Regions from separate parts of the Planococcus beijingensis genome, predicted to be linked through region 2. Evidence: riboswitches for the same ligand, from Rfam matches in the RefSeq annotation. Region 2 holds a riboswitch; the other holds the start of a gene.
The links. A riboswitch is a leader RNA that binds a small molecule or an ion and turns the genes downstream of it on or off. The one in region 2 is predicted to bind preQ1.
Positions count from the first base shown of each region.

Region 1: it holds a riboswitch for preQ1, as region 2 does, so the genes downstream of both, queC (7-cyano-7-deazaguanine synthase QueC) here and queF (preQ(1) synthase) in region 2, are expected to answer to the same signal.

Region 1 covers NZ_JADHDZ010000008.1:7,577-19,454, reverse strand. The annotation lists gene queE (7-carboxy-7-deazaguanine synthase QueE) at 1-452, opposite strand, end outside; gene queD (6-carboxytetrahydropterin synthase QueD) at 449-874, opposite strand; gene queC (7-cyano-7-deazaguanine synthase QueC) at 871-1,536, opposite strand; PreQ1 riboswitch class I at 1,543-1,586, opposite strand; gene IRE19_RS16120 (DUF4362 domain-containing protein) at 1,744-2,142, shown strand; gene IRE19_RS16115 (NADP-dependent oxidoreductase) at 2,238-3,176, shown strand; gene IRE19_RS16110 (universal stress protein) at 3,232-3,738, opposite strand; gene ald (alanine dehydrogenase) at 3,989-5,107, shown strand; gene IRE19_RS16100 (M24 family metallopeptidase) at 5,145-6,242, opposite strand; gene IRE19_RS16095 (metal-dependent hydrolase) at 6,434-7,114, shown strand; gene IRE19_RS16090 (DRTGG domain-containing protein) at 7,518-8,825, shown strand; gene IRE19_RS16085 (YtpI family protein) at 8,919-9,224, opposite strand; gene IRE19_RS16080 (DHH family phosphoesterase) at 9,318-10,262, shown strand; gene dnaE (DNA polymerase III subunit alpha) at 10,281-11,878, shown strand, end outside.
Region 2 covers NZ_JADHDZ010000004.1:318,714-330,591, forward strand. The annotation lists gene IRE19_RS12565 (ASCH domain-containing protein) at 1-93, opposite strand, end outside; gene IRE19_RS12570 (cell wall hydrolase) at 198-821, opposite strand; gene IRE19_RS12575 (dihydrofolate reductase family protein) at 1,059-1,595, opposite strand; gene IRE19_RS12580 (hypothetical protein) at 1,676-1,960, opposite strand; gene IRE19_RS12585 (metallophosphoesterase family protein) at 2,119-2,619, shown strand; gene IRE19_RS12590 (STAS domain-containing protein) at 2,654-3,529, opposite strand; gene IRE19_RS12595 (DUF3238 domain-containing protein) at 3,818-5,011, shown strand; gene IRE19_RS12600 (thiol-disulfide oxidoreductase DCC family protein) at 5,492-5,890, opposite strand; gene IRE19_RS12605 (nuclear transport factor 2 family protein) at 5,947-6,309, opposite strand; gene IRE19_RS12610 (TraR/DksA C4-type zinc finger protein) at 6,386-6,913, opposite strand; gene IRE19_RS12615 (phosphotransferase family protein) at 7,008-7,943, opposite strand; gene IRE19_RS12620 (cation diffusion facilitator family transporter) at 8,091-8,999, opposite strand; PreQ1 riboswitch class I at 9,105-9,152, shown strand; gene queF (preQ(1) synthase) at 9,250-9,744, shown strand; gene IRE19_RS12630 (queuosine precursor transporter) at 9,757-10,410, shown strand; gene IRE19_RS12635 (endonuclease/exonuclease/phosphatase family protein) at 10,453-11,292, opposite strand; gene IRE19_RS12640 (MerR family transcriptional regulator) at 11,728-11,878, opposite strand, start outside.

The DNA of each region.
Region 1 (11,878 bases), on a different contig from region 2:
CTGACATTGGCGTTTTGCAGTTTGTCGATAAAGAAATCCAATTTGGCAAAATCCGTCGACATGCCTGAGCTGGGTGGTTTAGGTGATAATGTGATGTCATCGATTGCTGCCAGCCAGTCTTGCCAAATAGAGGCCTGTGTCTCAACAGCAACTTTCCAGCCCTGCTGGTGGCAAAGATCGACCAATTCAGCTATGCCCTTGTGGAGTGCAGGATTGCCTCCGGAAATGGTGACGTGTGAAAATGCCTTGCCGCCTATGCGGATCAATTCTTCAATAATTTCTCCAGGCTGCTTGGAAGTGCTGGTGCCTGTGCCATCCCAAGTGAATTTTGAATCACACCAAGAGCAGGAATAGTCGCATCCAGCGGTGCGCACGAACATGGTTTTTTGCCCCATGACCATGCCTTCTCCCTGTATAGTCGGACCAAAGATTTCCATGACGGGAATTCTCATGACAGGTCCTCCTTACGCGGCCGGTAGACCACATAGCTTGTTGGAGTTTCACGGACAATGACCTGCAGGCAATCGGGCTGGTTGCTTTTCGTTTTCAGCACATGCTGAATGGACTGCCAAACCTGCTGGGCAAGCAATTCAGTAGTGGGAAATTTAGTTGCAAATTCAGGATGATCATTCAAGACACTGTGGTCGTATTTTTTATGAATCAATTCTTTCAGTAATTTAAAGTCAATCAGAAAACCGGTAGCGTCAAGCTCATTGCCGGCAATGGTAATGTTCAGGTGGTAAGTATGGCCGTGCATCATCCGGCATTTTCCGGCATCTTCGCTGGGAATAAAATGTGCTGCAGAGAAATGCAGGTCTTTATTGAGTTCGAATTGAAAGTTATGCGTAGCTGTCGGATAAAATTGCTGCATCATACGATTGTACCTGCCGATTTTTTCGTTTGATAACGGGCGAGCCCTTCGTTGCGCAATTGACAGGCAGGGCAATCTCCGCAGCCGGTGCTCGGAATGCCGTTATAGCAGGTCAGTGTTTTCTCCTGGACAAACTCAAATGCATCAAGTGTATCGGAGAGCTCCCAGACTTCGGACTTATCCAGCCACATCAACGGCGTGTGGATAATGAATTGCTTATCCATGGCCAAATTCAATGTGACATTCAACGAACGGATAAAAGTATCGCGGCAATCGGGATAGCCGCTGAAATCCGTTTGGCTGACACCGGTGATCAAATGCCGTGAACCGATTGCATCTGCATAAACCGCTGCAAACGACAGGAATAAGTGGTTTCTGCCTGGCACAAAAGTGGAAGGCAGTTGCCCTTCTTCATCGGTGACTTCAATATCATCACGCGTCAATGCATTCGCGGATAATTGATTGATCAAAGTCATATCCAATACTTTGAAAGAGACGCCGAGTTCTTCTGCGATTTTTCGTGCACATTCAATTTCAGCTGAATGGCGCTGGCCATAATCGAATGTGACCGTGGCCACTTCCTTAAAATTCTTGATGGCCCAAAACAGACAAGTGGTGCTGTCCTGGCCGCCGCTGAAAACAACGACTGCTTTTTCATTTTTCATCTGTAACACTCCTTAGTTTTTTAGAGAGGGAGTTTGCGAACCTCTTTGAACGAACAGTTTTAATGATACCATATTGTGCACTAAAGGAAACAATTGACAGAAAGCTTGCGTAGTTACCAGAGAAATGTGTATCAGAAAACCGGCCAATGAAGAGACCTGTAATTTTTCAATACGCAATGCGTCTAATCTGCAATGGGAGGTGTAGAGATGAAGCGAATCGCTTTACTGGTGTTACTAGCAGCAACAGTTATTGGTTGCAACCGGGAATCGTTTGAAGAAAGGGATATCATTGAAGATATACAAGGCGAAATCACGAACGGGGAGCGACTGTATGCGTTTTATGAAAACACGGTAAATGGAAAAGAAGATGCCGTAAGAATAATCAGCTATACGACAGAAGGCGATCCCATTTATCAAGACCTGCATTTTGACGGCAATAAGATCGAGTCTGTAGAAGATTACAGAGAAGATCAGTTCGGCTCTAAAGAGATCGTGACAAGGATGTGTAATGAAATTACGATCATCTCTTCTGAAACTGAAGCGGTCTATGTGTTGGCAGGATGTGATCCTGAAACAGGAATGAATAGTGTCCTCCACGAAAAGTGATAAAGGTTTTATGCTTTAAACATTTCTAATTTTCTTTTGTGAATAATATTTCTGTATAAGGGTATATTTGATAATAACGGAAGGAGAGATGTGAGATGAAAGCAATCGTCATTGATAGTTACGGCGGCAAAGAGCAATTGAAGGAACAGCAAGTGGAAAAACCGGCAATTATGGACAATCAGGTTCTGGTGGAGATCCATGCTACTTCCATCAACCCGATTGACTGGAAATTGCGTGAAGGATATTTGAAAGAAATGCTGCCTTGGGAGTTTCCAATTATTTTAGGTTGGGATGCAGCAGGCATCATTGCTGAAGTTGGCAAAGACGTGAAGCACTTTAAAGTGGGTGACCGTGTTTTCGCAAGACCTGCAACTACGCGTCAAGGCACCTATGCAGAATATGTGCCTGTGGATGAAGACTTGCTTGCGCATATGCCGGAAAGTATGACATTCGAAGAGGGGGCCGCAATTCCCTTGACGGGATTGACAGCTTACCAATGTCTTGTGGACTTTGCAGAAGTGAAAAAAGGCGACAAAGTGCTGATCCATGCAGGAGCCGGCGGTGTCGGCAGTATGGCCATTCAAATTGCCAACAGCATCGGCGCTTATGTGGCAACAACGGCCAGCGATAAGAACGATGAATTGGTTAAATCTTTGGGAGCCAATCGGGTCATCAACTACCGTGAAGAAGATTTCAGCGAGCTGCTGGAAGATTTCGATGCAGTATTGGATACGATGGGCGGCGAGGTTCTCGATAAAAGCTTTAAGATCCTGAAAAAAGGTGGGAAATTGATTTCCATTGCTGGACAGCCTTCTGCTGAAAAGGCGGAGCAACACGAAGTGAAAGCCAGTGACTTTTGGCTGGAACCGAGTGGAGAACAATTAAAAAAGCTAGCAAATCTTTATGTATCTGGCGAATTGAAGCCTACAATCGGTGAAGTATTTGCATTTACTGAACGAGGTTTGCAAGATGCACATGAGTTAAGTGAATCCCATCATGCCAGAGGAAAAATAATCATCAAAATAAAATCTTAATAAAACGAAAAAGCCTCTCACAAAATTTTGTGAAAGGCTTTTTTCGTCTGTTATTTTAGAAGTTTTCAGGTTTACCTGATTTGTCTTCTGAATAATATTCATCGGGAGCATCATTTTGGGCCTCTTCTGTACGGACGACCAGAACATCGCATTTTGCAGAACGGACAATGTGTTCAGATACGCTTCCGATTAAGAAACGTTCAACTGCATTTAATCCGGTAGCACCACAGACGATAAGGTCTGCTTCCACTTTTTGAGCCAACTCTCTTGAAATCATTGTTTTTGGAGAACCATAATCAACTACAATATTCACTTTTTGAACCCCGCCTGCTAAAGCTTCTTTCTTATAATCTTCCAGCAGGTCTTCGGCGAATTTTTGGGCGCGGTCGGCAATGGAGCGGTCATATGCTTCAATTGCTGCAAATGAGCGGGTGTCGATTACATTTACCAAATTTAATGTGGCATTGTTCCGCTCAGCTATGCCGACCGATTTTTTGAATGCCCATTCCGCTTCTTTTGAACCGTCTACTGCTACAAGAATCTGACTATACTTTAATGTCATCCTACATTCCTCCTTTGTCTCTACTTATACCATTCGCTATAACTGCAAGAGTTCCTTCTAAATTGAAGTTAATTTTACTGAATATTTGTCAAATTAGAGACGGTGATGAGTCCTTCTGGAAACAGCATCAGAAAGGAGGGCAGCTGATATGACAGCGGAAACAAGTGAAGTCTGATAGAATAAAGTAGATATCAGAATAAACAATCTATTTTATCGGTTTAAACTACTTAAAATGATGGAGGGTTTCGAAATGCGAATTGGTGTACCGAAAGAAGTAAAAAACAATGAAAACAGAATAGCTATGACACCGGCCGGCGTAGTCAATCTTGAAGTTCATGGACATGATGTATTTATTCAGTCGGGCGCTGGTCTGGGTTCCGGTTTTACCGATGAAGATTACAGTGCAGCTGGTGCGAAAATTGTTGAAACAGCGGACGAAGCCTGGGCACAGGAAATGGTCATGAAAGTAAAAGAACCCGTCCAGGAAGAGTACCGTTATTTCCGGGAAGGACTGATTCTGTTCACCTACCTGCATTTAGCGCCTGAAAAAGAGTTGACTCAGGCATTGCTGGAAGCAAAAGTGACAGGTATTGCGTACGAAACGGTGCAGTTGCCCAACAATTCCTTGCCGTTGCTGACACCAATGAGTGAAGTGGCAGGCCGGATGTCCACGCAGATCGGAGCTCAGTTCCTCGAGAAGATACACGGCGGTGCAGGGATTCTTCTAGGCGGTATTCCCGGCGTGGGCCGAGGAAATGTCGCCATAATCGGTGCAGGTGTAGCGGGAACCAACGCTGCAAAAGTGGCCGTTGGAATGGGGGCGAATGTGACGATCCTGGATTTGAATCCCGATCGCTTGCGTCAATTGGATGACCAGTTCGGTCAGGATGTACAGACCTTGATGTCCAATCCGCTGAATATCGCAGAATCCGTGAAAAAAGCGGATTTGGTTATTGGAGCTGTTTTGATTCCGGGGGCGAAAGCACCTAAATTGGTGACAGAAGACATGATCAAATCCATGAATCCGGGTTCCGTGGTGGTTGATATCGCGATTGACCAAGGCGGAATTTTTGAAACCAGTGATCGCATCACGACCCACGATGAACCGACCTATGTGAAACATGGAGTCGTTCATTATGCAGTCGCGAATATGCCCGGTGCTGTTCCCAGAACTTCAACAATTGGTTTGACGAACGTTACAGTACCCTACGCCGTGCAGATCGCGAATAAAGGATTTGCAAAAGCAATCTCCGAAAACGAAGCTTTGAAAAAAGGAGTAAATACATTGGCGGGCCATGTCACCTACCAGGCAGTCGCTACTGATCAGGGACTGGAATATAAGTCAGTCGACGATGTATTAGGACAATAAAAAAGGGCATCGGAGAAATCCGATGCCCTTTTTATAATTAATTTGTAATGATCTGAAGTTCTTTCGGGTATTTCGTTAATACTTCATAGCCGTCTTCTGTGACCGCCACATCATCTTCAATGCGAACGCCGACTGTGCCCGGAACGTAAATGCCGGGTTCCAAGGTAAAGACCATCCCTTTTTCCATCTTCATCGGGTTCGCCCCGTGGATAGAAGGGAATTCATGCACCGAAATGCCGAGGCCATGTCCCAGGCGGTGCGTGAAATAATCACCATACCCAGCATCCGTAATGACCTTGCGTGAAATCTGGTCGAGTTCAGCTGCGGTAACACCTGGCTTGACGGCTTCGAGTGCGGCCGTTTCAGCTTTTAAGACAATCTCATATACTTTTTTCTGCTCTTCGCCTGGTTCACCAAGTGCCAATGTGCGGGTGATGTCCGAACAATAGCCTTTATGGACAACGCCAAGGTCGAATAAAACCAAATCACCATTCTGCAGTTTCCGGTCACCGGTTTTGCCGTGAGGCGACGCGGCCTTATCTCCAGCCAATACGGTCGTATCGAAAGACATATGGGTTACGCCGCGTTTTTTCAAAGCCAATTCAATTTCAGTCATCACTTCAACTTCGGTGATGCCTTCTTTAATTGTTTTGGCCGCAACTTCGATGGCATAATCAGCCAATGCTGCCGCTTCACGCAAAATCTGAAGTTCTGCATTGTCTTTGATGACCCGCATAGCATTCAGCTGATCATCCATTTGGACAATTTGGAGCGAGCCGAATAATGAAAGAATGGCATCGTAACGGTCAACCGTCATATGCGCTTTTTCGATTGCCAATGCCTTCACTTCAACTCCACGCGATTGGACGGTGTTGAACAGGATTTCCATAGAGTTCTGTGTATCTTCGTGCCCGATGATTTCGCCCGTCCATCCTGCATTTTTTGCGTCGGGCATTTCCATTTTCGGACAGATCAGAAACGGCTCAGCTTCAGCGAAGACCATTACACCCAGCAGGCGTTCATGCGGGTTGCTTTGGAAACCGCTGACGTAAAAGACGTTATAAGGATCGGTGATGAACGCCGCATCGATTGATTGTTCCTTTAAATAATTCTGTAATTGCTTGATTTTGGTCATATATATTCCTCCTCTACATGTGTAGCATATCAAAAATCAGGGTATAAAACAGCTATATGAGTTGAATTAACCAGCGCTTCACCATTCAATCAGCCCGAAAACAGGATGAAGACATTTTGTCAGCTTTTATCAGAAAGAACCAGTTCAGCTCTTATATCCATCATTATTTAAAAACTTTTTGGAGGGATTTCATGCACATCTCATATCACGGACATTCCATTGTAAAAATCAAAACGGGTGAGCACACGATTTTAATCGACCCGTTCATCAACGGCAACGAATTGACAGACTTGAAAGTAGGGGATGAAAAACCCACGGCGATTTTATTGACGCATGCGCATAACGACCATGTTGGAGATACTGTGGAATTGGCAAAAAGCAATAATGCACAAGTTGTGGCGCCAGTTGAGTTGGCTAATTATTTGGGCAGCCAGGGAGTGAATGCTGCTGGAATGAATCTGGGCGGCGCACATGAATTTGATTTTGGCGTAGTGAAATTCACAAAAGCATTTCATAGTTCTTCCTATACTACTGAAGAAGGTGAAGTGGTATACGGCGGTATGCCAGCCGGAATCCTCTTTAAGGCTGAAGGCAAGACAGTTTACCATGCCGGCGATACCGAAGTTTTCGGTGACATGAAAATTCTTGGGGAACGCAATGAAATTGATGTAGCGTTTGTGCCCATCGGCGATTTTTTCACTATGGGGCCGGAAGATGCAGCGTATGCGGTTGAATTGTTAAAGCCGAAAGTAGTGGTGCCGATCCATTACAATACGTTCCCGCCAATCAAACAAGATCCGGAGCATTTCAAGTCACTGGTAGAAGGTGCAGAAGTGAATATTCTGCAGCCAGGTGGCAGCATCGAATTATAATAAGTACAAAACCCCGAAGAGCAGAGGCTTTTCGGGTTTTGTTTTTCTTTTTTTGAGCGGTTACTCTTACGGACCGTCTTGCATTGGCTCCCTCCACTTTTCGATTGTCCAGTTACGGCAATCAGCCCTTCTGGTCATAAGCCTGCCCAGCTGTGCGGCTGAAGAGACGCCGCTTCGCCGGTCTGTCTTATGCCGATCAGGGCAAACATGATCGCCTCCACTTTTCTCTTGTCCAGTTGCGACGGGCTGGCCCTCGGGACATAAGCCCCTCTGGCAGTTCGGGTGAAAAAACACCGCTCAGCCAGATCGTCTTACGCCTGTCGGACCAGGACGCCCGTCTCCACTTTTCTTGTAATTATGCTACACTAGAATGTACAGCTACGTAGAAAGAATGGGTGAAATCATGGCGACTAAACATGAACAGATATTGGATTATATTGAGACTTTAGCGGTAGGGGAAAAAATTTCCGTGCGGCGCATTGCGAAAGATTTGCAGGTCAGTGAAGGTACCGCTTACCGGGCTATCAAAGAAGCGGAGACGAAACGATTGGTGTCGACGATTGAACGTGTCGGAACCATTCGCATTGAACGCAAGAAAAAAGAGAACATTGAGCGGCTGACCTATGCTGAAATCGTCAATATTGTCGATGGCCAAGTGTTGGGCGGCAGAGCCGGATTGCATAAATCTCTCAACAAATTCGTTATTGGGGCTATGCAGCTGGAAGACATGATGCGCTATACCGAAGCCGGCAATCTGCTGATTGTCGGAAATCGTTACAAAGCACATGAATATGCATTGCGAGCCGGAGCGGCAGTACTTGTGACAGGCGGGTTTGAAGCATCTGAAGGGGTGAAAAAACTGGCGGATGAATTTGAACTGCCGGTCATTTCGACAAGTTATGACACTTTTACTGTAGCGACCATGATTAACCGTGCCATTTACGATCAATTGATCAAAAAAGAAATTCTATTGATTGAAGATATTTTGATTCCGTTGGAAGTGACGGCACATTTGAATGTAAAAGATCCGATCAGCCGTTACCATGATTTGAATGAAGAAACGACCCATGGCGGTTTTCCGGTCGTCGATCATTCCAATAAACTGGTCGGAATCATCACATCAAGAGATGTTATCGGCCATCAGCCGACGGATTTGGTTGAAAAAGCGATGACCAAAGATCCGATCACTGTTTCGATGCAAACCAGTGTGGCCGCTGCAGGGCACCGTATGATTTGGGAAGGCATCGATTTACTGCCGGTCGCAGATGACCACGGCAAATTGAAAGGGGTCATCAGCAGGCAGGATGTCCTGAAAGCGATTCAAACCGCCCAACGCCAGCCGCAGCAAGGCGAAACGATCGATGACATCATCAAAAGCCAGCTGCATCAGCAGACGGGCGATAAATTGATGTTGGAATTCCGGGTAACGCCGCAAATGACCAATGCTTATGGCTCGATTTCCCATGGTGCCTATACGATGATCTTGACGGAAGCGGCAGGAGCGGCGCTGAAAACCAAAAACCGAAAAGACAGTGTGTTGGAAAACATGTCTGTTTATTTCCTGAAGCCGGTCCAATTGGATACCTTGGTATTCGTCAAACCCCAGATTCTCGACATTAGCCGAAAATCGGCCAAAGTAGAAGTGGAAGTTTCCCTGGAAAATGAAATCGTCGGCAAAGCCATTTTGACTTTCCAATTGTTGGACCGTTGAGATAAGTGAATTCCATCCATGAAAAAAGGCAGCAGGAACACTCGATGATCGAGTGCATCTGCTGCCTGAACATCCTTTAGGAGAAAAAAGGGCTTACGGGTTCAAGTCCGCTTCTTCCTCTAGGAATGTTTGGTAATGGCGTGCTGCTTTGTAATTGTAATACACAAGCGCTAAGCCAAGGACGATGAAAATAGCTGAGACGATGAAGGTGACCGTGCTCTGGAAAACGAATAGCTGATTAATGCCGAATAAAGTGACAAAACTGCCCAAAGCCATGGATGCGCGTGCTGCGTACCATTTTTTGCGTATCGGCAAAACGGAGCGGGTGCGGAATTGCTTGGTTTTGTTATAAAAATAAACGACAAATGATACAATGATTAAAACAACGAATATTAACATAGGGACCTCCTGAATTCCAAAACTCATTTTCATTGTACTGAGAATTGAGCAAAATTGCGAATGGATTTCCTTATATAATGGAGGAACTCGGAAATGAACAGTCAAATCATCGACACAATTAAACAATACAGTACCATCATCATTCACCGCCATGTGCGTCCAGACCCGGATGCCTATGGTTCACAGCTTGGCCTGAAATATATTTTGGAACACAATTATCCGGACAAACGCATCCTGGCTGCCGGCACCCATGATTACACAATGGACTTCCTGGACTTTCCTGATCTGGTAGAAGATCAGGATTTTGAAGGCGCATTGGTGATCGTGACCGATACGGCGAATACGGAGCGTGTGGACGATCAGCGCTACAAGACGGGTGCCAAGCTCATTAAAATCGATCACCACCCGAATGATGATGCTTACGGCGACATTGTTTCCGTTGATACGACCGCAAGTTCCGCTTCTGAATTGATCTACGAGTTATTTACATATGGCCGTGACCGCGAGGGCTGGACGATGACGGCAAAAGCAGCCCGTCTGCTGTATGCAGGAATTATTGGAGACACGGGACGTTTTCTGTTCCCAAGTACGACACAAAAAACATTTGCGGTTGCAGGCGAATTGATCAAATACGACTTCGACCGAAATGCGCTGCATAACGGCATGTACGAAATGGACCGCAAGTTATTGCATTTGCAGGGGTATATGTACCAAAACTTCAAAATGGATGAAAATGGGGCCGCTCATGTTAAAATCACCAAAGATATTCTCAAGGAATTTGACGTAACGGCAACCGATACCTCTTTATTGGTCGGATCGCTCGGCAATGTGAAAGGCATGAAAGCGTGGGTCATCTTGATTGAAGAAGACACTGAAATCCGTGTACGCCTGCGCTCAAAAGGGCCGATCATCAATACACTAGCGAAGGAATTCGGAGGCGGAGGACATCCGTTGGCATCCGGTGCAACTGCTTATTCATGGCAGGAAGCTGACCAGGTTATCGCACGCCTTGCCGAAATCTGTGCTGCTGCAAACTAAGGAGGGAGTCGGTTGTCAATGGTTTATCCGCATATAAGCACATCGGCTGATTTGCTGAAAAGCACGGTACGCCTTGACGAACTTTTCCCGTATCTGAAGGAACAAGGAGCCGCTTCAGCCGCAATCGTCAACACCAAATTATATGGTATTCTTCCTTTTTGGGAAGCATGCCGCCGTGCCGGCATCCATGGGGTGGTCGGCCTTTCGGCGTCTATTGAATACGAAGAGCAATCCTATCCGGTCGTTTTATATGCCCAGTCGAATAAAGGCTACGGCAATTTGCTGAAAATCTCCAGTGCCTTGTCGACAAGAGACAAAGAGGCCATCCCTGAGCAATGGCTCAAAGCCTATCGAGAAGGGTTGATCTGTGTTATTCCCAATAAAACAGAATGGCTATTGACCGACCGCAGCCAGGTATTCGAATACGTTAAGCATTTATTCGGCTCAGCAGCTTTTGGAAGCATCGAACGGCCAGGCGGAATAACATCGGAACATGAACCTGCATTTGTCGGCATCTGCGAAAATATGGGCTTGCCGATTATCGCTTCACAGGAAAGCCGTTACCTGCACCAACAAGATGCATTTGCCTATGAAGTGGCATCCGCCATTGGCCAGGGCTTGAAGATGGAAGATCCGGAAAGAAAGAAACCTGAGCACACCAATGCCTATGTGCCGAGCCGGCAAGAGTTCGAGTCCTGGTTCGCTGACCGCCCGGAATGGTTCCGGCGAACAGCGGATGTCTTGAAAAGCTGCCAGTTGACGATTCCGATGAACCGCCAACTGCTGCCAGTATTCCCATTGCCGAAAGAAACCGACAAAGCGGCTTTTATTGCAGAGTTGTGCAAATCGGGATTGGCTGAACGGGTCCCCGGCTATTCACAGGACTATCACGACCGATTGGATTATGAGTTGTCTGTGATTGGAACGATGGGATTTATCGACTATTTCCTCATTGTTTCGGATTTCATGAAATATGCCAAAGACCAGGGCATTATGACAGGCCCTGGGCGTGGATCTTCGGCCAGTTCGCTTGTGGCGTATTCACTGAAAATCACAGATGTGGATCCTCTCGAACACGGCTTGCTGTTTGAACGCTTCTTGAATCCAGAACGCGTAACGCTGCCCGATATCGATATTGATTTTGCGGATCACAGACGGCACGAAGTAGTGGAATACGTAGCGGGAAAATATGGAGCGGTACGAACCGCCCAAATTATCACATTCGGCACCTTATCGGCAAAAGCCGTTGCCCGTGATACAGCCCGTGTGTTCGGTTTTGAAGCTGAAGAGCTGGATGCGATTTCGAAAATGATTCCGAATCGTCCAGGCACTACGCTACGGTCGGCCCTCAAAGAATCGCAGACTTTGGAGAGCTGGATCATGGAGCGGGAAGAGCGCAAAACTTGGTTCAAGACAGCACTGAAATTGGAAGGGCTGCCGCGCCATGCTTCAACCCATGCAGCAGGAGTAATTTTAAGTCCATCGCCGCTGGTTGACCATGTCCCGATTGAAAAAGGGCATGAAGGCATTTATTTGACGCAATGGCCTATGCAGGAACTGGAAGCGATCGGCTTACTGAAAATGGACTTTTTGGGTCTGCGCAATTTAACGATCCT
Region 2 (11,878 bases):
TGACAAGACTTTTTCTACATCCCGTTTGTTCGTTACCAGCTTTTCGATCGTGCAGGTTTTTGGCGGCAATTGCTGTGCATTTTCTTTTGTCATTCTTCTTCCACCTCTCAATGTTCCTTTTCTAAGTATAACGCTTTTTTTCTTTTATACTTACACCATAAAAAAATCGCCCTGTTTTTTCAGGGCGATGCTGGAAATTATTTTGCAAAGACATGTTTTCCGATTTTGGTGATGGTTGTACGCGAGAAAATCCACGTGTCCGTAACACCGCTCGGATTGTAATAATAAGTGGCTCCAAGTGAAGGATCCCAGCCCTTAACAGCCGCTTTTACTGCCTGGTAAGCTGTCGAGTTCGGTTTTAATCCATACTGCCCGTCGTTTACGGCAGTGAATGCATTACGCTGAAAAATCACATTGTATGTACTGTTGGGAAATAACGAAGAATCGATGCGGTTCAATATAACAGCCGCTACCGCAACTTGTCCTGTGTAATTTTCACCGCGCGCTTCTCCGTGTACAACACGCGCCATCATATCAACATCTGAAAGTTTCGCCCGTGTTAATGATCCAGTAAATCCTGTAGCCGGAACATTGAAATCACGCTGAAACTGAGTAACTGCATTTTTAGTTATCGATCCATAATAACCTGTTGGAGTTGTCTGGAAGTAACCTAACTTTTTCAAGGTGGACTGGAGTTCTGTTACGTCCTGTCCGGAAACTCCTTCATGCAGGTCTGGAGAATGTGCTTCTGCCGAGGTTTGAGAAAAACCTAAGAATAAAATCGTGAATAAGGCGAATATTGCTACTTTTAACTTCTTCATGCTTTCTCTCCCTTCTATTCCAAGAATCAACAAATGATTCCTTTTAATAGTATATAATTGGAATAGTAAGAATTCAATCCTTCGTAACTACTTGTTATTTAGTGAAAGAATAGCCAAAAGTAGTAGTTTATTGTTGTTTGATAAAAAAAGAGGCATTATCTTTTCTAAATATTAGGTATTTACACATAAAAAAATGAAACTAAAAAAGGCTGCTCGCTGCAGCCCTTTCAACCATGCTCATGCTCTTTCATAATGCAATTGGGCAAACTGGCCATACATTTTTACTTCTTTTAATAGTAAACGGAGTTCAAAATCGAATGTTTGAAACAAAGGAATACCTTTTCCAATCAATACAGGAGCAATTGAAATAATCCATTCGTCAACCAAATCCTCTTTTATGAATTCATGGAGCAGCTTGCTGCCTCCAATTACCCATATATCTTTTCCAGGTTTTTTTCTAAGGTCCTCCAAAAAGCTTGGGATCTCTTGGTTTGTAAATATCACGTTTGAATTTTCTTGAGGAGTTGAAGAAGTAAAGACATAGCTGGTTAATTCCTGATAAGGATAGTTGCCGTTTTCAGCTTCCATTACCCAATCATAAGTTCGGCGCCCCATAATGACCGTATCGATGTTTTCCATGAACTCAGCGTATCCAGCATCTCCGCCACCCTCCACTTCCGATTTGAACAGCCACTCGAGAGAATCATCTTCTGTCGCGATATAGCCATCAAGGCTTTCAGCGATGTAACAAACGACTTTCCTTTTGTTCTCCATACCCCTCTTCCTCCTTAAGTTTTAGATTTTATAAAGCTCTATCAAAAAATGGCCCCAGCACTTACATTGGGGCCACACGGTTATTTACTTTCCAATTCTGCCAGCTCTTTATGCGTTTGAGGAAATCCATTCGCCTGCCATTCAGAGCGAAAGGCAGAATCCAATTGGGTCAATCCGATTTCTGCATCATCCGTGTCGGCATTGACGCTTTCTTCAGTGTCTACCGTTGCACTGTTTCTCATATCGTTATCTTCGTAAACCCAGATCTTTTTAGATTTGTTCTTTTTGTAGACAGTCATTAAAAGAAAACTACTGGCCATAGCTGCTCCAGTATAAAAAAACTTTTTTGTCGTACTTTTTTTCATGGTTATCCCTCCGTTTGTCTTCAGCATTTCGAATTCGGCTTATTGTATTCACTTCCCTATTTACTGAAATTTTAACCCTGGCTGGCTATCGGTTGGGTTTCGACGCGGGAGAGTTTATTTGGTAAAGTGAAAGAAAGAAATAGACTGGAGGCGTTCAGATGAAGAAAATCGTTATTGTGTCAGATACACATGTTCCATTCCGCGCCAAGAAGTTGCCGCAAAAACTAGTGCATGCTTGTCAGGAAGCTGACTTTATTATCCATGCAGGCGATTGGCAAACGATGGATGTTTATCACGAGCTGGCAGCCTATGCAGACATCGATGGCGTCACCGGCAATGTCGATCCATGGGATATTCTCGACAAGTTCGGCCGCAAAAAGATTTTCACTTTCGGCGATTTAAAAATCGGCGTCGTTCATGGCGACAGTGACCGCAAACCTACAGAGAAGCAGGCATTCGATACCTTCGCTAATGATGACGTCGATATCATCGTTTTCGGGCATTCGCATACACCGATCATGCGTGAAGTTGAAGGCATTACTTTGTTCAACCCAGGTTCTCCAACCGATAAGCGCAGACAAGAACAATATTCCTTTGGCTTGCTCGAAATCGGCGATTCCTGGGAATTGAAACATGTATTTTTTGACAAAGAAAGTTAACTTGCGCAACTTATTTCCAAAAAATCAGACCTCCTCAACGAAGGTCTGATTTTTCTTTACATTCTTTTATCAAAACAAATCCTAACTGCTTTAAGGCCGATTCAAGATTAGCTTCGATCAAAACGCCTTTCAGCGCCGCCGCAAAATGCGGAACTTTTATTGCCATGAACGGCTGAATGCCTGTAATAACTGGCGTCACGCCAATTATTTTAAGAATATTCACGAGCTTCAGCAAGTATTCCCCTACGACAGTGTTGATTTGCAGAACCCCTGACACATCAATGATCAAATAGTCCATCGGTTCGTGGCTGCATTTTTCAAGTACATGCTCGATGATGACTTGCGCACGCGGAGCTGTAATTTCGCCGATTACCGGTACAATCGCCACTCCTTTTGTTACTGGGACGATCGGAGCTGTTAATGTCTGAATTTGGTGGTTCGCTTTTTCCAGTTCCAGTACATAGGTCAATAATGTCGACATCATTTCAAACGTATAGAGCTGCTCTTCAGAGAGCTTGTAATACTGATCGTCCAGTCCACATATTGTTCCGTAGACAGTGCCATCGTTGTAATACACCGGAACACCGACAAACGTTCCTTGTCCGTAATTCGCCGCAATGCCCATAGAACGTGTCAGCTCATTTTCAGAAACATCCTCAATCACTAAAGCCTTCGGGCCGTGATTGATGCTCAAACTGCAGAAGGAATGAGGGAGCGGCATGGAACTGCCTTCTTCAATTAATGCCTTATCGCTGTTGAGTGCTTTAATGATGTGATTGGTGATTCCGTCATTCTTCGCGATAAATAAGGAATTAATTCCGATCTGCTTGCTTAACAACTGAAGTATGTATGCCGCCGCTTCATCGAAGTTACTAAAATTACGCTCTTTTTGAGTGTTTTCCACCTTCATTCCCCCATCCGTTTTATTCAATCTATCTAGTGCAGTGAGCTAAATTCTAAAGCTATTACTATAGGAAAACGAATGCTTTTATTTATTTTTTATATCGATTAGGATTTCAGAAGTTATCCAACAAAAACCAGTTTATCTCAAATATGTATGAATACTACCTTAATTATACAGTTAAACCCCATTTGTATATATTTAATTTGTGTAACAAATATCTTGGCCGCTTTCTCATGGGTTCATCTTTGTTTCAAAACGGGTATATGCATAACAATAGCATGTGGAGGTGGGAATATGGCAAATGAATTGGATATTCTGGTGTTGGAACAATCCGATACCATGATTTATTTCAGATGGACAGCAACAGAGGACGTCTGCCGCGTTAAGAAAGAAGATCAAGTCGTTTATACCGGCACTCAAAATTTGTTCAAGGACGAAGGATTAAAGAAAGGCGAATTGTACACCTACACCATTGAACGACTGGATTCTTCAGGAAAATGGACCGATAAAATCAAGTTGCATACCGGAACGGAAAACCGAAAACAAGACAGCATCAACCGTCTTGAAGAAATTGTCTTGACGGCGATTGTTTCTGAAAACCGGATTTCTTTAGCATGGGGAGAAATTGAAGGCATTACTGAATTCGACATCTATCAGAATGGCACATTGGTCGAAACTGTGGAGAAAAACCAATACACGGACCGGCAAGTGCCAATGGACCAGGAATTCACTTATTGGATCCGTGGCAAACGCCCTGTCGCCGATGCCGAGGAAAGTTTTAGCAAGGAAAAATTTAAAGTAGCAAAAATCTTCGGTGCACTAGACTGGAATTCCTCACGGGATAAAGCGGCAATGGAAGATTTCTGGCTGACCAAAATAATTGCCCCACTGAATGAGTTATTGTCCGACAAAGAAAAGCCGAAAGCTTATCCGGTTTGGCACTTCCGCTATCATACGTTCCTGCCGGACCTGATATTGAAAAACCCGAACCTCTTGTCTCCTTTCCCATATTTCCAAGGAGATGGCCGAGACTTTGATCCTGACTCCCTTCATTACCGGACGCAGGTCAATTTCACGGTGGACTTGAAAGAAGAAGAGTCATCATTTGCCTACGATAAAGACGTCGGTCCGACGATTGGATACAATTGGCGTAAAAAGTTCAGCAAAGCGGATGTCGCCTCTGCTGAAGGAATCGAGTTGGAAAAGATAGAGGAAACGGGCCATAAAGTGTCCATCACTTTAAAACACAGCGTCGGCAATCCCATTACCACGTCACCGAATATCGATTACGAAGTATCCGCTGCCTTTTACCGGGATGGCACATATGACATCATTGGAATCCACGACCAATCACCAAACCACGAAGTGTATTTGAAGGACGGCGACGATGGCGAATGGATCGGAATTCACTTAACTGAAAGTGAAGGTCTTGCCTATATGGCCGGACCGATTGCCAGCCAATATTGGCGGATATCCAACTTCCATTAATATTGTTCCAATTCTTCTTGTATGCCCAAACAGACCCCGAAGCGGAGTTACTTCGCTTCGGGGTCTGTTTATATATGCTCTTCAAAACTTTAAGGGCGCTTGTGCTTTTCTTATTGTCCAGACTCCAGCGCCCAGCTCTTTGGGTCATAAGCCAACCCGTGTCCAGTTGCAGTGCCTAGCTCTTCGGGATGTAAACCACTCTGGCTATGCAGCTGAAAACATGCTGCTTCGCCAGAGCGTCTTACACCTGTCAAAGCTGGATAGGCACTTCCACTTTTCGTGCTGCGCGGCTGAAAACATGCCATTTCGCTGGTCTGTATTGTGCCCGGCAGAGCTACACGGGCGCTTCCGCTTTTCATTGTCCAGACTCCAGCGCCCAGCTCTTTGGGTCATAAGCCAACCCAGCTGTGCGGCTGAAAACATGCCACTTCGCTGGTCTGTCTTATGCCCGGCAGAGCTACACGGGCGCTTCCGCTTTTCTTATTTATCTAAAAATCGCTTGCGGATATGAGGCGGCGGCAACATGCAGCTGTCCAACTTGCCAAATACCTTGTAACGGTTTTTGGCTACTATATCATAAGCCCCGTCACGGATTGCGCGCGGGAATGGCTTCAGGTAATAGGCCAATTTCCAAAGCCCGGTCAAATGATTGGAAATCATTAAAGCACCCTCGGATTTTACGTAAGCCTGTCCGTCTTTTATCAAGACTACGCTATCCACATCATCCGGCACTTTGTATTTCTTGGAAAGTTCCTTTCCAATTTCACTTTGCAATGAAGCAAATTGATAATAGCCGGCAGGGTCATGATTTATAATAAACTGAACGCTTGAATCGCAAAAGTTACAATCTCCATCAAATAACACAATGGCGTGTTCCATATCTGTTTCCTCCTCCACCAAAAATAGTTCTGTTATCTAAATATCCTCTTTTTCCTTTATTGAAACACTTCGTTTGTCGAAACCGTTCCTTGATGGAAAAATAATTTCCAGCCACTTTCTCTTTTTTTCCAAACCGAACTGCGATTGGTCAACTTTCCCGTCTTTTGATTATGGATTTGATACGTAGTCAAAACAGCAGCCGGACCCAGCTCATGTACGGTAAAAGATTTTATTTTCATCGGATCCGGATTTAAGGGATGATCTTCGTTGTAGTGCGACCGTTTTATTAATCCGCCTGAACTGCCAAATTCATAAAATTCATCGTCCAGTATTTCGCCGAGCTTGTCTGTCGAAACCCTTACTTCCGGCTCCAGGTGGCTGGATTCCAATTCATAGAATTGCTCAGTTAATTTGTCCATATCCATTCTCCTCATCGCTCATTTCCCGGGAAATAAACCCCCTGACAATAAAGACAGGGGGCAAATTTTCGTTATTTTATTTGTCGTCTTTAAAGAAATCCTGCGGATCTTCATCAGGCTGATCCTGCGGGGTGTCAGAGGAGCCAAAGTCTTCTACATCTTCAAAGCTGTCCTGGTAATCACGGATGCCATCGTCTTCTTTCTTGACCGGCTGTCCTGTAGAAGCTTGCAGCACATCTTCTTCCGGCGGACGGCTTTCCAAATCGACCTCCTGATCTGCATGATCGATGCAGGTCAATGCGGTCGGCAATGCTTCAAGCCGCTCAAATGGTATTTCTTTGCCGCATACCGAACACTTGCCATACGTGCCGTCTTCAATTGCTGCCAAAGCCGTTTTCGCTTCTTCCAGCTCTTCTTCTTTAAACTGCGTCAACGCCATTCCACGTTCCTGGTCATACAGGTCGGTTGCGTTATCTGCAGGATGATTGTCATAATTCGAAAGTTCCGTTGTCTCAAACTCTTCATCTTGTTCCACGCGCTCTTCCAGCGATGCCACTTGTTCTTCCAATTGTTTTTTTAATTGCTTCAGTTGTTCATCCTTCATCCGATTTCCTCCTCAAAAAACTCACTTATCCTATATATTGCCTTTATCGGAGAAATCAAACCTGGAAGCAAACTGGTCGCTGCCAATCCGCAGCTCAATAATCATCGAAACGGTCGAGCAGACTCATCAAATAATCATCCAGCCGGTGGCGGACCAATTCATCTGATAAGCCTTTCATGCCAAAGGCTCTCCAGCCAGGATATACGACGGGGGAACCGTCCAATATGTCTGTCAGCGAAACAAGGTCCCAATACGGATCATAAGTAAATGCATTCCCGGCATGGCGCTGGTAAGCTGCCAAAAAATCATTGGCGACTGAAATTCCGTAAAGCTGCGCCAAGTTGACACGGCAATGGCCAACATCGATTCCCGCGGGCCCCCGGCAAGCATTTACCCAGTCTACGATAGCGCTGATTTCTTTGTTTTCCCACAGTACATTAGCGGGATGAAAATCCCTATGAATAAAACATTCCTGAGCTTCAGGGCGGCTTCCTGCCACAATATAAAAAACGCGCATCCAATCGTTCTGTCTCTTGGACCAGGTTGGCTTTTCCAATAAAAATGCGTTGTTATAGGAAAAATATTCATAAGGAAATCCCTCTGCCTTGGTTTGATGGAGTTTAGCTAAAGCAGCTGCCAAGCCATCCAGCCATTTTTCATCGTTGGACGGCTGCAATATGACAGCCCCCGACATTTTCGTCATCAAGACTGCCGGCAATCCGCTTTCTTCGCCAGTTTCATCGTAAGCAATTAAATGAGGGACCGGATGGCCAGCTTGTTCAGCGAATTGAAGGCTTTCCGCTTCGTGTTTTGCTAAATCAGGTTCTTTCTCCAACCAATCTATTTTATGGAAAAGCCGCAATACATACGAAAACGAAACGCCGTTTTCTTCGACAGCCAGTTCAAACAACATGGAAGAAGTTCCGCCTGTCAGCGGCTTGACGCCCGTAATTTCTGCAGTGTATCCAAGCTGTGTTTGTATCCATTGCAAAGCTTGCGCCTGCAATTCATTGCCATAACCTGCTGCCATCCTTACCGCTCCTTTCTGCCTACTATTTTAGCTCTAGTGTACCATGAACATCTAAGAGCCTCACTGTGAGATGAGGCAAATTGCCGAGAAAATCACATTTTCTATCACTACAAATACCCGCTATTCAGATCAGCCAGCCGACAAGATTCAAACTTTCAATGAATGATGCATTGACTCCGCCTTTTCAATTTGAATAGTTGCATGTTCGATTCCACAATGATCATGGACCAGCTTCAATGCCTTCTGAAGGACCTGCTGCTCATCAGTATCTTTCGCTACATCGATATGGCAAGTAAATAAATCCATGCCCGACGTAATCGTCCAAACGTGAAGATCATGGACATCCAAAACCCCTTCAATTTCAATAAGCAATGCCTTCACTTCTTGGGCATCGATGGTGTGGGGCGTTCCTTCCATCAAAATATGGAGGCTGTTCCGGATGATGCCCCAAGCACTCCGCAAAATCAGTAAAGCAACAACTACCGAAATGATGGGATCCGCCACCGTCCAGTCAAACAGAAGAATCAATATTCCAGCCACTATCGCACCGATTGAGCCCAATGCGTCTCCAATAACGTGCATATAAGCACTTTTCATGTTCAAGTTGCCATGGACATCTGCGTTGCGGTTCAGCACCCACGCACTCAATAGATTTGCCAGAAGGCCGATGGCAGCAATGATCAGCATCCAGCCGCCCTCTACTTCAGGTGGCTCAACAAAACGTCCAATGGCTTCATAGATGATCAATCCGGCGATGATAAATAGAGTTGCGCCATTGATAAAGGCGGTAATGATTTCAAAGCGGTAATACCCATAGGTTTTTTTAGCAGAAGCCGCTTTTCCGGAAAACCAGATAGCGGACAAGCTGAGCGCCAGCGAAACAGTGTCCGAAAGCATATGTCCACTGTCGGCAATCAACGCCAGGCTATTGGTCAAAAGGCCACCGAAAAATTCCAGCAGCATGATGCCGGCTGTGATGCCGAGCGCCAGAATCAATGCTTTTTTGTTGCCGCTCCTGGCTGTTTCAAAATGGTTATGGCTATGATCGTGTCCCATCTTACATTCGCCTCCGTCGTCTTGCTGCTATTTTACCAAAAACAGCCGTTTGACAACGAATAGCAAGTCTTATACGATAGGTTAGTAAAAGTAAATAACCCGGCGACGGGAGAGGTTCATAGCATTTCACCCTCTATAAAAAACTATGGATTGTCGAAACTCAGCCAAATCCACATGCGATTTGGCTTTTTCTTTTGTCCGTTTTTTATAGCCCTCTTTCAAGCCGGCCATCTAAAAGGAGGCCGTTTTCATGGCAGGAAGAAACGAAGACACACTTGGGCATCTATCATTGCTCGGCAATCAACAAACCAAGTACAAATTTGAGTACGATCCGGATATTCTCGAACCGATCGATAATCTGCATACCCGCGATTATTTTGTGAAGTTTAATTGTCCCGAATTCACGTCGCTTTGCCCCCAAACGGGACAGCCTGATTTCGCCACCATTTACTTGAGCTTCATCCCTGATAAAACATTGGTGGAAAGCAAATCATTGAAACTTTACCTATTTAGCTTCCGGAATCATGGGGATTTCCACGAGGATGTCGTCAACATCATCATGAATGATTTGATCAAATTGATGGCCCCCCGCTATATCGAAGTATGGGGAAAATTCACGCCGCGTGGCGGATTGTCCATCGATCCCTACACCAACTACGGAAAGCCAGGAACAAAATACGAAGAAATGGCATCGTACCGGATGATGAATCATGACATGAATCCTGAAACGATCACCAACCGGTAGGAGGCACCGAACATGTTGCTTTATTTGAACGGCGCCTTTGTTGGCTTATTGATCTTGTCGAATATTTTAGCAGTCAAATTGTTCAGCATCGGTGAATGGGCTGTATTGCCGGCCGCCGTCATCGTCTATGTCTTCACGTTTCCAATCACTGATACTATTGCAGAAGTATATGGCAAAGAAGCAGCACGGCAGACAGTCACCGCCGGTTTCGTCACGCAGCTTTGCGCATTGGCATTTATTTTCTTTGCCATCCATTTGCCTTCTGCTCCATTTTTTGCAGACCAGGCTTCGTTTGAAACCATTTTTTCTGCAGGTTTCCGTGTCACTTTGGCAAGCCTGGTCTCTTATTTCATCAGCCAGAACCTGGACGTCACCATTTTCCATAAATTGAAACAGCGTCATGGCGAGTCTAAACTATGGATACGCAATAACGCCTCAACGATGACCAGCCAATTGGTGGATACGACTATTTTCATCACCATTGCATTTTACGGAACCATGCCGACCAGCGCATTGCTCGGGATGATTGCTACGCAATACGTGTTTAAATGGCTAGTCGCTGCTGCCGATACGCCGCTGGTTTATTTATTGGTCAAATTCTGCAGACGTGAACTTCAGTCCGGCAAACAAATTTATAACCACCAAAAAACGGAAGCTCTCCACTAGAGCTTCCGTTTTTTACATGTCTATATTTATAATGGCGATCGCTTAGACTTTGGTACGTTCTTTCTGGCTACGACCTTTGACGCCCACTTTCACATCTGCCAGAACCATATCTGCGACAATCGGCAAATGATCAGAAACCGCTGTTTCAATAGCTGCTACTTGGACGACTTCTACATCATTGTCCGAAAAAATATAATCGATTCGCGTTGCTGGCCAAAAAACTTCTGTTGTCTCTTTGTCCACGTAAGGAGCAGGATATGTATAAGCATCCCCTCTCTTCATTTTCAGAAAAGCATCTCTAAACTGTTTGTTCAGCTTTTGCATGTGAACATTTGAAGATGGTGCGTTGAAATCTCCAGCGAGTACGCGCGGGAAACGGCTTTTCCCGGTAATCGCCAGAATTTCATCGATACTGACAGCCAATTCATTGTCCTTCAACGCCAAATGCGTATTGAAGACACTTAAGTAAATGCCATCTACTTCAATGACGGTCTCTAAAATTCCCCGCTGTTCGTTATTGCCGAACGGACAATAGACCTGTGTCAGCAGATGGTTCTCGACGTACTTGATCGGATACTTACTTAAAATCACATTGCCGTACTGGCGATTCGGGCGCTCTGAATCTTCAGCAGCAAAATTCATGTTGGCGCCATAGGCTGCATGCATATTCAATCTCTGGCTCAACCAATCTACTTGGTCCACAAACGAACTGCGGTCGGAAAAATAACGGTCAACCTCCTGTAAAGCGATGATTGTAGCACAGGAATCCTCAATGACTTCAGCGGTCTTCTCCAGATCTACTATTCCATCCATCCCTAATCCATGAGCAATGTTAAATGACATGACTTTCACAATCGGCGCTTTCTTTTTCGACCCTTGCATGCAAACCTCTCCTTTTCGTTTAAACCGAATCGTCGGTAGCAGCTTTAATTGGTTTCAGTATACCAAGCTGATAAGGATTAGCTATAACAGGGGTGTAAAGGTTTGTTAATAGTTTGTAAACCAGAAAAGCGGAAGCGCCCATGTAGCTCTGACGGGCATAAGACAGACCAGCGAAGTGGCGTTCTTTTGCCACACAGCTGGGTTGGCTTATGTCCCGAGGAGCTGGCCGACGAAGCTGGACATCAAGAAAAGCGGAGTCGGCCGTCTAGCTTATTACAGGTTTATGCACGGTTGAGAAAATATGCGCACGCTTCATTGGATTAATGCACGCTCGATAGAACTTGTGCATGCTAAAGCAACTTTGTGCACGTTCATTAAATCAAGACGAAAAAACACAGCCAACCCGATTCCGTCGGATTGGCTGTGTTTTGATGTTCACTGATTCTGCGCCGTGTAGGCAGCAATTGCATCCCTAAGGAACTGTGCGGCTCCCGGCTGTACTTTGTCATAGTATGCTGCAAACCGTCCGTCTGCCACATACATCTCCGCAAGCCCCATATGCGCTTCTTTGCTGTAGGATGGCCAC